4 regions of the Streptomyces sp. NPDC048600 genome follow, and region 1 is predicted to be linked to each of the others. Evidence: riboswitches for the same ligand, from Rfam matches in the RefSeq annotation. Region 1 holds a riboswitch; each other region holds the start of a gene.
What was found. A riboswitch is a leader RNA that binds a small molecule or an ion and turns the genes downstream of it on or off. The one in region 1 is predicted to bind cyclic di-AMP.
Positions count from the first base shown of each region.

Region 2: it holds a riboswitch for cyclic di-AMP, as region 1 does, so the genes downstream of both, ACZ6SQ_RS35785 (peptidoglycan DD-metalloendopeptidase family protein) here and ACZ6SQ_RS29150 (transglycosylase SLT domain-containing protein) in region 1, are expected to answer to the same signal.
Region 3: it holds a riboswitch for cyclic di-AMP, as region 1 does, so the genes downstream of both, ACZ6SQ_RS22940 (transglycosylase family protein) here and ACZ6SQ_RS29150 (transglycosylase SLT domain-containing protein) in region 1, are expected to answer to the same signal.
Region 4: it holds a riboswitch for cyclic di-AMP, as region 1 does, so the genes downstream of both, ACZ6SQ_RS25265 (M23 family metallopeptidase) here and ACZ6SQ_RS29150 (transglycosylase SLT domain-containing protein) in region 1, are expected to answer to the same signal.

Region 1 covers NZ_JBVJGZ010000026.1:7,207-10,586, reverse strand. Annotated here, with positions in the region: gene ACZ6SQ_RS29155 (HAD family hydrolase) at 1-720, shown strand, start outside; gene ACZ6SQ_RS29150 (transglycosylase SLT domain-containing protein) at 794-1,264, opposite strand; cyclic di-AMP (ydaO/yuaA leader) riboswitch at 1,270-1,409, opposite strand; gene ACZ6SQ_RS29145 (polyprenyl synthetase family protein) at 2,279-3,289, shown strand.
Region 2 covers NZ_JBVJGZ010000044.1:7,236-10,615, reverse strand. Annotated here, with positions in the region: gene ACZ6SQ_RS35790 (tyrosine-protein phosphatase) at 1-798, opposite strand; cyclic di-AMP (ydaO/yuaA leader) riboswitch at 1,405-1,564, shown strand; gene ACZ6SQ_RS35785 (peptidoglycan DD-metalloendopeptidase family protein) at 1,569-2,543, shown strand; gene ACZ6SQ_RS35780 (SGNH/GDSL hydrolase family protein) at 2,748-3,380, shown strand, end outside.
Region 3 covers NZ_JBVJGZ010000017.1:69,217-72,596, reverse strand. Annotated here, with positions in the region: gene ACZ6SQ_RS22950 (cytochrome P450 family protein) at 1-204, shown strand, start outside; gene ACZ6SQ_RS22945 (LysM peptidoglycan-binding domain-containing protein) at 405-1,427, shown strand; cyclic di-AMP (ydaO/yuaA leader) riboswitch at 1,612-1,790, shown strand; gene ACZ6SQ_RS22940 (transglycosylase family protein) at 1,794-2,507, shown strand; gene eno (phosphopyruvate hydratase) at 3,268-3,380, shown strand, end outside.
Region 4 covers NZ_JBVJGZ010000020.1:41,051-44,430, forward strand. Annotated here, with positions in the region: gene ACZ6SQ_RS25255 (M16 family metallopeptidase) at 1-361, shown strand, start outside; gene ACZ6SQ_RS25260 (M16 family metallopeptidase) at 358-1,746, shown strand; cyclic di-AMP (ydaO/yuaA leader) riboswitch at 2,043-2,205, shown strand; gene ACZ6SQ_RS25265 (M23 family metallopeptidase) at 2,219-2,986, shown strand; gene ACZ6SQ_RS25270 (GntR family transcriptional regulator) at 3,292-3,380, shown strand, end outside.

The sequences.
Region 1 (3,380 bases):
CGTGCAGCGCTGGCCCTGGCGGAGGCCGCCGGCGCCCGGCATCTGGTGGTGACCGGCCGGCCGGCGCCGAGGGTGCGTCCGCTCCTGGAGGAGCTGGGCAGCACGGGCCTAGCGGTGTGCGGACAGGGCGCGCAGCTCTACGACGCCGGTGCGGACCGGCTGTTGTGGTCCGTGACGCTGGACCGCGAGCTCGCCGAGACCGCACTCGGCAAGATCGAGGCCGAGGTAGGACAGGTGTACGCGGCCGTGGACCAGGACGGCGTCGACGGGCTCACGCTCATCGAGCCGGGCTACACGATGCCGCACCCCACCTTGCCCGCGCTGCGCGTCGAGCGCCGCGACGATCTGTGGTGCGAGCCGATCAGCAAGGTGCTGCTGCGCCATCACACCCTGGGCGACGACGAGTTGGCGACGGTCGCGCGGGGCGCGGTGGGTTCGCTGGCCACGGTCACCATGTCGGGGCCCGGCACGGTCGAGCTGCAGCCGTGCGGCATCACCAAGGCGACCGGCCTGGCGCTGGCGGCCCGGCATCTCGGCCTGACCCCGCAGGACACCATCGCCTTCGGGGACATGCCCAACGACATCCCCATGTTCGACTGGGCCGAGTACGGCGTCGCCATGGCCAACGCCCACCCCGAACTCAAGGCGGTGGCCGACGAGATCACCCACTCGAACGAGGACGACGGCATCGCCGTCGTCCTCGAACGACTCTACGGCTGACGCGCCGGGCGGATCCGGGCGAATCCGGTCAGATCGGATGTGTTGCCCGGGTCCCGGCGGCCGGCCGGAGGGATCAGTAGGCGCCGAAGACGTTGTCGATCGACCCGTAGCGCGCGGCCGCGTAGTTGCAGGCGGCGGTGATGTTGGCGACCGGGTCGTACGGGTCGAACGCCGTGCCGGGCACGTGGTACGCCGCGAAGGTCGGGTCGATGACCTGGAGCAGGCCCTTGGAAGGCGTGCCGGCGGCGGCGTTGGAGTCCCAGTCGTTGATCGCGAGGGGGTTGCCCGAGGACTCGCGCATGACGTTGCGGTAGATGCCGTCGTACGTGCCCGGGATGCCGTTCTGGGCCATCACGTCGAGTGACTGACGGATCCAGCCGTCGAGGTTGCTCGGGTAGACGGTCGCGGCCGTAGTGGCCGTGGGGGCGGCCGACGCGGTGGTCGCGCCGACGATCGGCAGCGCCAGCACGGCGGCGCCGACACCGGCGGCGGCGAGGGCACGGGCGAGACGGGGGCGGCGGTTTGCATGCGTGTTCGCAGGCATGGGGGTGTTCCTCTCCGGCGCCTGCGAGGTGAGCTGTCGGGTTCGGGCGGAAAGGTGCCCGGCCCTGCCCTTTCGGACATGGCTTCACCCCGAGCCGTACCGCGCCTCGTACCTGGTACGACGTTCGGTCCGGCGACCTGCCTGGGTCCCCCGCTCCTGCCGCTGCGTCTGGTCGTCGGATGCTGTGGGCGGCGGCAGGATTCGGCGTCCGCCCGGCTGGCCCGGAACGTATGCGAGAGCACATGACCGAAACAAGTGCGGGATTCACACAATGGGACGACGCGGCATGATCCAGTCCGTTTGGGGTACTTGATCCATTTTGGTCGCCGCCGCGCAATTGCAGGGCGGGGCGCCCCCCGTGCCCCCTGGGCGCGCGGTCCGGCGTGCGGGCCGGCCAGTGAGCCAACTCACCGTCAGCCGCAAGAGCGGCAATTCGGACATGAGGCCCAACTCTGCCTCAATTGACCGCTCGTGGGATCCGCCTCTCGCGGATGCGGATCCCGGCGTCCGGGGCCGGGTCGGCCGACTGCCCTCCGGGGGCGTGGCGGGTCGCTCCCCGTGGCTCTCGCGGATGTGGCGGCTCGCTCCCCGTGGCTCTCGCGGATGTGGCGGCTCGCTCCCCGTGGCTCCCGTGGGGGTGGCGGCTCGCTTTCCCGCGTCCTCCGCGAACGCGGCGGGTCGCCGGACGCGTGCGCGGGAGCGCCCCCGTCGAAGCGTCCGCGCGGGCGCACCCCGTTCGGAAGCGGGGCGCGCGGATCCTGGTGGACGATCCCGTCGGGGGGGCGTACGGACACGAATGGCGCGATCCCTGCGGAGCCCGTTCGATTAAGTGGATAAATGTCCGTTCTTATCGGTTGATCAGCAACATACCGGCCGTGCCGCAATACCGCCCGGCCTGCGGGGTGGGTGGCGGCAGTGATCGAATCGTGACCGGATACGCTGACTTGAGTGATGGCGGCGACCTATCGACAAACCGCGTAATCGCCGGTGGACACCAGCAGACAGGAGACCCTCGTGACCGTCGTCGGGCCGTTCGGGCTGAGCGTGCGGGACCAGGCTCTGGAGGCCGATGTCCAGGCCGGATTGACGGCAGTCGAGGAAGGGTTGCTCGAGGCAACCAAGAGCGAGGTCCCCTTCATCACCCAGGCCGCCCAGCATCTGATGCGGGCCGGCGGTAAGCGGTTCAGGCCGCTGCTCGTGATGCTCGCCGCCCAGTTCGGCGACCCCTACGCGCCCGGCGTCGTGCCCTCGGCCGTGGTGGTCGAGCTGACCCACCTCGCCACGCTGTACCACGACGACGTGATGGACGAGGCGGCCGTACGCCGCGGAGTGCCCAGCGCCAACACCCGCTGGGGCAACTCGGTGGCCGTCCTCACCGGCGACTTCCTCTTCGCCCGTGCCTCGCACATCCTCGCCGACCTCGGCCCCGAGGCGGTCCGCGTCCAGGCCGAGGCGTTCGAGCGGCTGGTCACCGGCCAGATCCTGGAGACGGCCGGTCCCGCCGACGGCCGCGACCCCGTCGACCACTACCTGGACGTGCTGAGCGGCAAGACGGGCTCGCTGGTGGCCGTCTCCTGCCGGTTCGGCGCGATGATGTCCGGCGCCGACGAGACCCATGTCGACGTGCTCACCCAGTACGGCGAGCGGCTCGGCGTCGCCTTCCAGCTCGCGGACGACGTCCTGGACATCGCCTCCGACTCCCGCGAGTCCGGCAAGACCCCCGGCACCGACCTGCGCGAGGGCATCGCCACCCTGCCCGTGCTGCGGCTGCGCGAGCGGGCCGCCCGGCTGGGGCTCGCCGAGGACCTCGCCCTGTGCGATCTGCTGGACTCCGACCTCACGGACGACGCCCGGCTGGCCGAGGCGCTCGCCGCGCTGCGCGAGCACCCGGCCCTGGAGCACGCCCGCCGCGACACCGTCCGCTACGCCTCGGAGGCCCGCGCCGCGCTCGCGCCCCTGCCGGAGTGCGATGCGAAGGCGTCCCTGGTGGAGCTCTGCGACGCGGTGGTGCACCGGGCGGGCTGACGGCCTCAGGGGAACAGCCGCAGGGAAACGCCCCAGGGAACGACCCCAGGGGAACGGCCCCAGGGGCCACGGAGGCTCCGCACCGCACCGT
Region 2 (3,380 bases), on a different contig from region 1:
TCAGTCGACGAGCCGGTCCCGCAGCCGCTCGCGGGTCTCGGGCGTGATGCCGAGGCCCCGCTCCAGATAGGCGTCGACCCCGCCCCAGGTCTCCTCGATGGTCTCCATCGCCGCCGTGAGGTACTCGGCGCGCGCGTCGAACAGAGGGCTCAGCAGGTCCATGATCTCGGGCGAGTACGCGGAGACGGCGTCGCCGTTGCGGCGCACCTTGTAGCGGCGGTGCTTGGCGTTGGACTCCAGGTAGTCGGTGAGGATGGCGTCGCGCTCGACCCCGACGGCCAGCAGGGTCACGGCCACGGACAGGCCCGCGCGGTCCTTGCCCGCCGCGCAGTGCATCAGCGCGGGGACGCTGTCCTCGGCGAGGGCGTGCAGCACGCGCGAGTGCTCGGCGGTGCGCTCACGAATGATCATGCGGTAGGAGGCGATCATCCGGCCCGCCGCCTTGCCGTCCGCGAGGATCGAGCGCAGCTGGTCCAGGTCGCCGTCGCGGACCATCTTCCAGAACTCGGCGCCGTCGGCCGGGTCGCTCAGCGGCAGGTTGACGTTGCGCACACCCGGCAGGTCGACGTCCGGGCCCTCCAGCTGCTGGTCGGCGGCGTTGCGGAAGTCGAAGATCGTGTGCAGGCCGAGGGAGGAGAGGAAGACGGCGTCCTCCGCGGTCGCGTGCGCGAGGTGGCCGCTGCGGTAGAGCGCGCCGTGGCGCACCCGGCGTCCGTCGACGGTCGGCAGTCCGCCCACGTCACGGAAATTACGCACGCCGGCCAGCTCGGGCTCGGTGGACGGGACCTGCTGCGTCACGGGGGCTCCCTCCCGGTCGGACCCTTCGGCGCGGCTCGTCGACGGGCGTGCTGTCGACGATACGACATGGCTTCCTGAGGCAACGAGTTGGCGCCCGGGGGTCTCGGCGGGGTGGTGTGTTGCTCCGGCGCGCGCGGTCGCCCGGCCGCCCCCTCCGGGTGGGGGAGGGTCATCCGGAGCCGGGCGAGCGGGACTCGGGGTGCGAATGGATCGAAACGGACTAATCCGCCAAGGTGTCCCATTGATGGCGATATCAGGGCAGTCTCGATGCGGCAGTTCTCCTGCTCCGCCACTTCTGGGCTTTCTGTCCGAATTAGCGCCTTCATTCCAACTCGCTCTGGAATAAAGGAACCTGGAGACATGTCACGTGAGGAGCGTCATATCGGTGACGGTGAGTCGTTCGTCATGCTCACGTAATCAAAGGGGTTTTCAAGGGCATTTGAGCAACCCGACAAGGTCATATTGCACGGAGTGTGACCGGGAAATTCCCGAAGGGATCAAGAACTCATGCTTCGGGCGGAACCTCTTGCTTGTCCGTTTGCGCCTTGCTCGCTTACGTTCGCCACCGATCCGGACGGACGCCTAATCCTGCCGCCGACCGGAGCCCGCACCGACCCACCCGTGCACGGCAGGAGCGGGGGACCCACAGGTACATCAGCCTGTTCCGGTCTCCGGATTCAGGCTTGGGGTAAAGCCGCGCCTCGGCGCGGCCGGACATCTCCAGTCCGCACCCGACAGCTCACCTCGCAGGCGCCGGAGAGGAATTCGCCATGCCCGCGAAGGGTAAGCACCGTCGTCCCAAGGCCCTGCGCCTGACCCGTACTCTCGCCGTCGCCGGAACCGGCGGAGCGGCTCTCGCCCTCCCGCTGCTCGGGGCCGGTGGCGCCAACGCCGCCACCGGACAGACCGTTTCCCACCAGGCCGCCCAGTCGGCCGTCACGGTCCAGAAGTCCGCCGTGGCCACGAAGGCCGCCACCAAGGCCGCCGCCGTGAACTCGGTCCCGCGCACCTACTCCGTGAAGTCCGGCGACTATCTGTCGAAGATCGCCGCGCAGCAGAAGGTCAGCGGTGGCTGGCAGAAGCTCTACCAGGACAACCGTGAGGCCGTCGGCGGCGACCCGTCGCTGATCCACCCGGGCCTGAAGCTCACGCTCGGCAAGAAGGCGGCCGAGGCCCGGTCCGAGGCTCCGGCCGCGCCGCGCCAGTCCTCCTCCGGGTCCGCCGGGACGTCCAAGCCCTCCGCGGCCTCGAAGTCCTCCGCTGCCTCGAAGTCCTCCGCGCAGCAGTCCTCCTCCGGCGCGTCCACCGCCTCCCAGACGGCCACCACCACGGCCAACGGCTTCAGCGCCCCGGTCTCCGGCGCGGGCGTCGGCACGGCCTACCGCGTGGCGGGCGGCATGTGGGCCAGCGGCTACCACACGGGCGCCGACTTCGTCGTCCCGACCGGCACCTCGCTGAAGGCCGTGGGCGCGGGCACCGTCGTCTCCGCGGGCTGGGCCGGCGCGTACGGCAACCAGGTCGTCATCCAGCTCGCCGACGGCCACTACGCCCAGTACGCCCACCTGTCCTCCCTCTCCGTCTCCGCCGGTCAGTCCGTGACCGGCGGGCAGCAGGTCGGCCTCTCCGGCACCACCGGCAACTCCACCGGCCCGCACCTGCACTTCGAGATCCGCACCACCCCGAACTACGGCTCGGACGTGGACCCGATCGCGTACCTGCGCTCGCACGGTGTGTCCATCGGCTGACGCCCCCGCTCCACCCCCGCCGAAGGCCGGACCCCGATCCCCGGGTCCGGCCTTCGCCGTGCCCGGAGTTATTCCGCGGATGCCAAGACTTGACCAGTGGCTTATGTCACCGCCCGTCAACCCCTGCCTACGGTCGCGTAGGTCACATTCGAGGGGGAATCATGGGCCGACGTGGCAGACGATTCGAAGAACGACAGCAGATCAGTGATCGGGTCGTACGTGGCGGTGGGGGACAGCTTCACCGAGGGCGTCGGCGACCCCGGCCCCGACGGGGCGTTCGTGGGGTGGGCGGACCGGTTCGCGGTGCTTCTCGCCGACCGGCGGCCCGAGGGCGATTTCGACTACACCAACCTGGCCGTGCGCGGGAAGCTGCTCGACCAGATCGTGGAGGACCAGTTGCCGCGGGCGGCTGAGCTCGCCCCCGACCTGGTCTCCTTCTGCGCGGGCGGCAACGACATCCTCCGGCCCGGCACCGACCCCGACGACGTCGCCGAGCGGTTCGAGCGGGCGATCGCCGCGCTGACCGGCGCGGTCGGCACGGTGCTGGTGACGACCGGGTTCGACACCCGTGGCGTGCCGCTGCTCAAGCATCTGCGCGGCAAGATCGCCACGTACAACGGGCATGTGCGGGCCGTCGCGGACCGGTACGGGTGCCCGGTGCTCGACCTGTGGTCCCTCAGGTCCGTCCAGGACCGCCGGGCCTGGGACGACGACCGGCTGCATCTCTCGCCCGAGGGTCACACCCGCGTGGCCCTGCGCGCCGGGCAGGCCCTCGGGGTCGAGGTCCCCGCCGACCCCGAGCAGCCCTGGCCGGCGTTGCCGCCGCGCGGCACCCTC
Region 3 (3,380 bases), on a different contig from region 1:
CTCGGCGCCCCGCTCGCCCGGCTGGAGGGGCAGACCGCGCTGGCCACCCTGCTCACCCGGCTGCCGGACCTGCGACTGGCCGCGGATCCGGAGGAGTTGCGCTGGCGCGGCGGCCTCATCATGCGGGGCCTGCGCACACTGCCGGTCGAGTTCACGCCCGTGGACCCGCCGGAACCGGCCGACCAGGTGCGCCAATCCCTATAGACCGGGGCAACCCGACCGTGCCGTCCGCCGTACGGAACTGACGCGGGCAAATGTGACACACCATCAACACTGTGATCTTCACGTGATCTGCGCGGCATGAACTTGTGACAAGTGATCGTCTGCCTATACGTTCACCCATCAGCGCGGCGCCTCGCAGTACCCGCCGTGCAGGTCGTTGCTGTCGCCCGAAAGGTCTCCGCATGCTCTCCGGGAACGGTCGTCACCGTCGCCCCCGTCAGGCTCCGGCTCTTGTCGTCGCGGCAGGAGTGACCGGCTCTGCCATCGCCATCCCGCTGCTGGGCGCCTCCGGCGCGAGCGCGGCGGACGCTTCCACCTGGGACCGGGTCGCGGAGTGCGAGACGGGAGGGGCGTGGAGCGCGAACGACGGGTACGGACAGTACGGCGGGCTGAGGCTGAGCCAGCTCGACTGGGACAGCTACGGCGGGCTGGAGTACGCCCCGGGTCCCGACCAGGCGAGCCGGCGTCAGCAGATAGCCGTCGCCGAGCGCGTTCTCGCGGACCAGGGTGTCGCGGCGTGGCCGACGTGCGGTCCGCTCGTGGGGCTCACGGCCGACTCGGGCCAGGCGGACGCCGACACCGGCGTCGACGGGGATGGTTCGGGACTTTCGGGATTGACCGACACTTCCGATTCGTCGGGTTCGTCGGGTTCGGGCTCGGGCGACGACTCGGACGGTGACTCCGGCTCCTCGGAGACCGGTTCGGGCAATTCGAGCAACTCGACCAAGTCGGACAGTTCCGCCACTTCGGACTCCGACTCCGAGGCCGACGGAACCGGCTCCGCGTCGTCGAGTCCGTCCCGGGAGGCCGACGGCTCCGGGGCGGGTGACTCCGAGGATTCGGACAAGTCCGGCGAGAACGGTGCCTCTTCGGACAGTTCGGCCGGGGACGGTACCGGTCGGCATCGGGGCGCGAGCGCCGAGGAGGGTGCGGGTGCCGACGGCGAGGTGGCCGCCGAGGACGGCCGCAACGGCGACACGGCGGGCCGTCACGCCTCGCGCAGCGGCGCTGCCGCGCGTGACGCCGCCGACGGCGAGTACACCGTCCGGGAGGGCGACAGTCTCTGGGGCATCGCCGACTCCCTTGAGCTCCAGGGCGGATGGTCGGAGCTGTACGCCGGTAACCGCGAGACGATCGGTGTCGATCCGAACCTCATCGTGCCCGGTCAGAAGCTTGCGGTAGGTGTCGAACCGGGCGAAAAGTAGCGGGAGTTCACGTCACGGTTCGATGGCTAATGTCCGTTTTGGTGAAAGTGTGGGATGAGTCTCAGACGCCCTGATCGTCTTTGAAATTCCGCCGATCGCGTGTCTACGGTCGTGACCGCTCGCCAACGTGAGCCCCGGTCGCCGCAACGCCGAATCCTGCCAGCGGCGCCATCCGGGAACAGTCGTCGCGTAAGCGCCGTAGGCAGGAGCGGGGGACCCAAGGTAAGTGCCGGGCCCGGCAGTTGAGGTGACTCGACGCCGGAACCGGCTTGGGGTGAAGCCGCGCACCGAGGAGTGCGCGGCCGGGCAACTCAACCGGCCCGAACCCGACAGCTCACCTCGCAGGCGTCGGTGAGGGGATCCTCCATGCTGTTTTCCGGCAAGGGCAAGCACCGTCGTCCGTCCAAGGCCACTCGCGCCATCGCCATCGCCGGTGTGACCGGCGCCGCGGTCGCCGCCCCGCTGATCGCGGCCGGCGGCGCCTCCGCCGCCACGTCCTCCGAGTGGGACGCCGTCGCCCAGTGCGAGTCCGGTGGCAACTGGTCCATCAACACCGGCAACGGCTACTACGGCGGTCTCCAGTTCTCGGCCTCCACCTGGGCCGCCTACGGCGGCACGCAGTACGCCGCCACCGCCGACCAGGCGAGCAAGTCCCAGCAGATCCAGATCGCCGAGAAGGTCCTCGCGGGCCAGGGCAAGGGTGCCTGGCCGGTCTGCGGCGTCGGCCTGTCGAGCGCCGCGTACGACGGTGGCTCCGCCGCCCCGGCCGCCCCCGCGCAGCCGGAGTCGCAGCCGAGCACCAGCACCGACACCCGCTCGACCGAGCAGCAGAGCGCCTCCCGTTCGCAGGAGCGCCCCGCCGTCAAGAAGTCGGCCGCGAAGAAGACCGTCACCACCCCGACCGGCAAGAAGGTCAAGAAGGGTGACGGCGAGTACAAGGTCGTCAAGGGCGACAGCCTCAGCGCGATCGCCGAGAAGCACAAGGTCAAGGGTGGCTGGCAGAAGCTGTTCAAGCTGAACCAGGACATCGTCGACGACGCGGACTTCATCTACCCGGGTCAGCAGCTGCACCTGAAGTAGTCCGCCGCGCGGCCGCCGCGGCCCGGCCCCCACCGGGCCCCGGCCGCACCCGGCCCCCGGACTGTCCCGGCCCCCACCGGACGGCCCGGACCGCCCCGGACCGCTCTCGATCCCCCAGGGCCGCTCCCATCCCCAGGGCCGCTCAGGCCCCGGGTCCCAGGGCCGCTCAAGCCCCCGGGCCCCCGGGACGTCCTCGGCGTCACGAGGTCACCCCGCCCCCACGGACCCCCGGGTCCGTTGGGTCACCTCCGCCCCGTCTCCCCCCACCGGCCGTCCCGGCCCGCGGGGTCGCCCGTCCCCACAGGCCTCCCGGCCTGACGGTGCCGCCCCCGTCCCCCATATCTCCGCCCCGGCGCGTCTTCCCCCGTACGCGCCGGGGCGGAGTCATGTCCGGACGCCTGTCCCGCCCGCGGCGCGCCCGCCCCGAGCCGCTCGGCGCCACCCGCGACACCTCGCCCGCACAGGCCCACCCCACAGGCCCACCCCGCAGGCCCACCCCGCAGACCCACCCCACCGAGCCGCTCCGCCGCCACCGGCGACGGCCCCCGAGCCACCCCTCGGTCGCCCACCCCCGCCTCCGGCCCCGTTTCCGCCAAGTTCGGAGACGTATCCGGGAAAGCTTTTGTTCCGTTCGGAAACAATTTACTCTCGGTTCCGTCCACGTGATGAGCCATCGGCTGGCCGATCGGCCGGAGCCGGTTAGGCTCGTCTCGCAGAGCCACACCCGCGGCCTGCCCATCGCGTCACATCCATGAAGGAGATGCTCGTGCCGTCCATCGACGTCGTCGTAGCCCGGGAAATCCTGGACTCCCGAGGCAACCCCACGGTCGAGGTCGAGGTCGGCCTCGACGACGGCAGCACGGGTCGTGCCGC
Region 4 (3,380 bases), on a different contig from region 1:
CGCCGCCGAGGGGCCGACCGCCGAGGAGATGGAGCGCGCCCAGGCGCAGTTGGAGCGCGAGTGGCTGGACCGGCTCGGCACGGTCGCGGGCCGTGCCGACGAACTGTGCCGTTTCGCCGTGCTGTTCGGCGACCCGCAGCTCGCCCTGACAGCCGTGAAGCGCGTGCTGGAGGTGTCGGCCGAGGAGGTCCGCGAGGTCGCCGCGGCCCGGCTGCGGCCCGACAACCGCGCGGTGCTCGTCTACGAGCCGCTGTCCCCGGAGTCCGCGCAGCACACCGAGGACGAGGACTTCCCCGAGGACCCGGAGGCCGAGGCCACCGTCGAGGCCGGTGCCGACACGAACGAGGAGACGGCCAAGTGACCGAGCTCGCCACCATGGACTTCCACCCCCAGCCGCAGCCCGGCGACGCCCGCCCCTGGGCGTTCCCGGCGCCTGAGCGCGGGACCCTCGACAACGGCCTGACGGTGCTGCGCTGCCACCGCCCCGGCCAGCAGGTCGTCGCCGTCGAGGTGCTCCTGGACGCGCCGCTCGACGCCGAGCCGGCCGCCCAGGAGGGCGTGGCCACGATCATGGCCCGGGCCTTCTCCGAGGGCACCGACAAGCACTCCGCCGAGGACTTCGCGGCCGAGCTGGAGCGCTGCGGCGCCACCCTCGACTCGCACGCCGACCACCCGGGCGTCCGCCTCAGCCTGGAGGTTCCCGTCTCCCGGCTGGCCAAGGCGCTCGGCCTGCTCGCCGACGCGCTGCGGGCGCCCGCCTTCGCCGACAGCGAGATCGAGCGGCTGGTGACCAACCGTCTCGACGAGATCCCGCACGAGCTGGCCAACCCGGCCCGGCGCGCGGCCAAGGAGCTCTCCAAGGAGCTGTTCCCGGCCGACTCGCGCATGTCCCGCCCGCGCCAGGGCTCCGAGGAGACGGTCACCGCGATCGACTCCGCGGCCGTGCGCGCCTTCTACGAGCGGCACGTGCGCCCCGGCACGGCCACGGCGGTCGTGGTGGGCGACCTGGAGGGCGTCGACCTGGACGCGCTGCTCGGCGACACCCTGGGCGCCTGGACGGGCTCCAAGGCCGCGCCCCGGCCGGTCCCGGCGGTGACCGCCGACGACACCGGCCGGGTCGTCGTCGTGGACCGGCCCGGCGCCGTCCAGACGCAGTTGCTCATCGGCCGCGTCGGGTCCGACCGGCACGACCGCGTGTGGCCCGCGCAGGTCCTCGGCACGTACTGCCTGGGCGGTACCCTCACCTCCCGCCTGGACCGCGTCCTGCGCGAGGAGAAGGGCTACACCTACGGCGTGCGGTCGTTCGGCCAGGTGCTGCGCTCCGCGCCCGACGGCTCGGGCGTGTCGATGCTCGCCATCAGCGGTTCCGTCGACACCCCGAACACCGGCCCCGCCCTGGCGGACCTGTGGACGGTGCTGCGTACGCTCGCGGCGGAGGGCCTGACCGACGGCGAGCGGGACGTCGCGGTGCAGAACCTGGTCGGGGTGGCGCCGCTGAAGTACGAGACCGCCGCCGCGGTCGCGGGCACGCTGGCCGACCAGGTCGAGCAGCACCTGCCCGACGACTTCCAGGCGACGCTGTATCAGCAGCTCGCCGCCACCGGCACGGTGGAGGCCACGGCGGCCGTCGTGAACGCCTTCCCCGTGGACCGGCTGGTGACGGTCCTGGTCGGCGACGCGGCGGAGATCAAGGAGCCGGTCGAGGCCCTCGGGATCGGTGAAGTGACTGTCGTGGCGGCCGAGTAGGGACGTGACGGCACGCGCGCGTGGCGAGGAAGTCCGCGTCACGCGCGTGGGGTCCTGCGGTGACGAGCGCGAAGGACCCGAACGCGGACAATCCACGTCACGCGCGCGTGGGGCCCTGGTGACCGGAGTGTCACCAGGGCCCGTTTTTGTCTGTATTGGCAGTGGATTATGGGAGAGAAACCCCTTCTGCCCTGTGGCATGCGCTACAAATCCTCTGATCGGTTTGAGGATTGAAAGACGATCCCCTTAGCGTCATGCGGGCTGTTCGTCAGGCAGTGCGCCGCAGCCGCGGCACCGGACAGTCATCGCCGAGTCCCCCCACGGCGCGAGCCAGGGGAGCCGGGGACCCATCGAAGTCCCTGGGGTGAATCGGACGCCCGCGCGCAGGCGAGGGGGTCCGTAGGAGACCTTCCTGCTCCGAACCCGTCAGCTAACCCGGTAGGCGAGAAGGAAGGAAAGGACCAGCCACTACATGGCGTTCACCCGCGCCACCGGGAAGCACCGTCGTCCCAGCCGGATGCAGCGCGGCACCGTCCGCGCGGCGGGCGTCGCGGCGCTCGCCACCACCGGCGTCATCGGCACCCTGGCCGCTCCGGCCCTCGCCGCCGAGCAGCCCGAGGCCGAGCAGACCGGTCTGCTGCCGGTCATCACCCTCGGCGACTCGGTCGCCGACCAGATCGACGCCCAGGCCGACGCGCAGAAGCTGGCCGCCGAGAAGGCGCTCGCCGAGCAGCTTGCCGAGGCGGCCGCCAAGAAGCGCGCCGAGGAGCGTGCGGAGGCGGCCCGCGAGGCCGAGGAGCGCGCCGCCCGCGAGGCCGAGCGCAAGCGCCTCAACACCTTCGTGTCGCCGATCGCCGACTCCTACGTCTCCACCGGCTACCGCACCGGCGGCGCCGTGTGGTCCTCCGGCAGCCACACCGGTGTCGACTTCCACGCCGCCAGCGGCACGGTCGTCCAGGCCGTCGGCATGGGCACCGTCGTCGAGGCGGGCTGGGGCGGCGCGTACGGCAACCAGGTGGTCGTCCGGATGCACGACGGCACCTACACCCAGTACGGCCACCTGTCCTCCATCGCCGTCGCGGTGGGCCAGTCGGTCGTCCCGGGCCAGCAGCTGGGACTGTCCGGCGCCACCGGCAACGTCACCGGCGCGCATCTGCACTTCGAGGCCCGCACGGGCGAGGAGTACGGCTCGGACATCGATCCGATCTCCTACCTGCGCTCGCACGGCGTGAACATCTGATCCCCGTGTCCGCGCCCACGTGGGCACCGCGCAGCGGGTGACCACGTACGCCGCACCGAAAGCCCCGGCCGTCACGGCCGGGGCTTTCGGCGTTCCCGCCCCGCCCCCGGAGGGCGCCGCCCCTGTAGCCCAGGTGTTCGCCGCCCGTCGCCGGAGCGTTCGATTCGGCCGTCCGGAGGCGGTCGTATGTCCAAAAAATATTCATGGATTCCGGCCTGCCTTCGGAAATTCGGCGTGATTGCAATAGAGTCGCTGAACACACGTCAATCGTCGACGTTTCACGGGGATTAATGCGGAGGTCGGTCATGCGTGTTCCGGCGCACTCGGTGTGCACGGCGATCCGGGACGACATCGTCGCGGGTGTCTACGAACGCGGCGGCCGGCTCACCGAGGA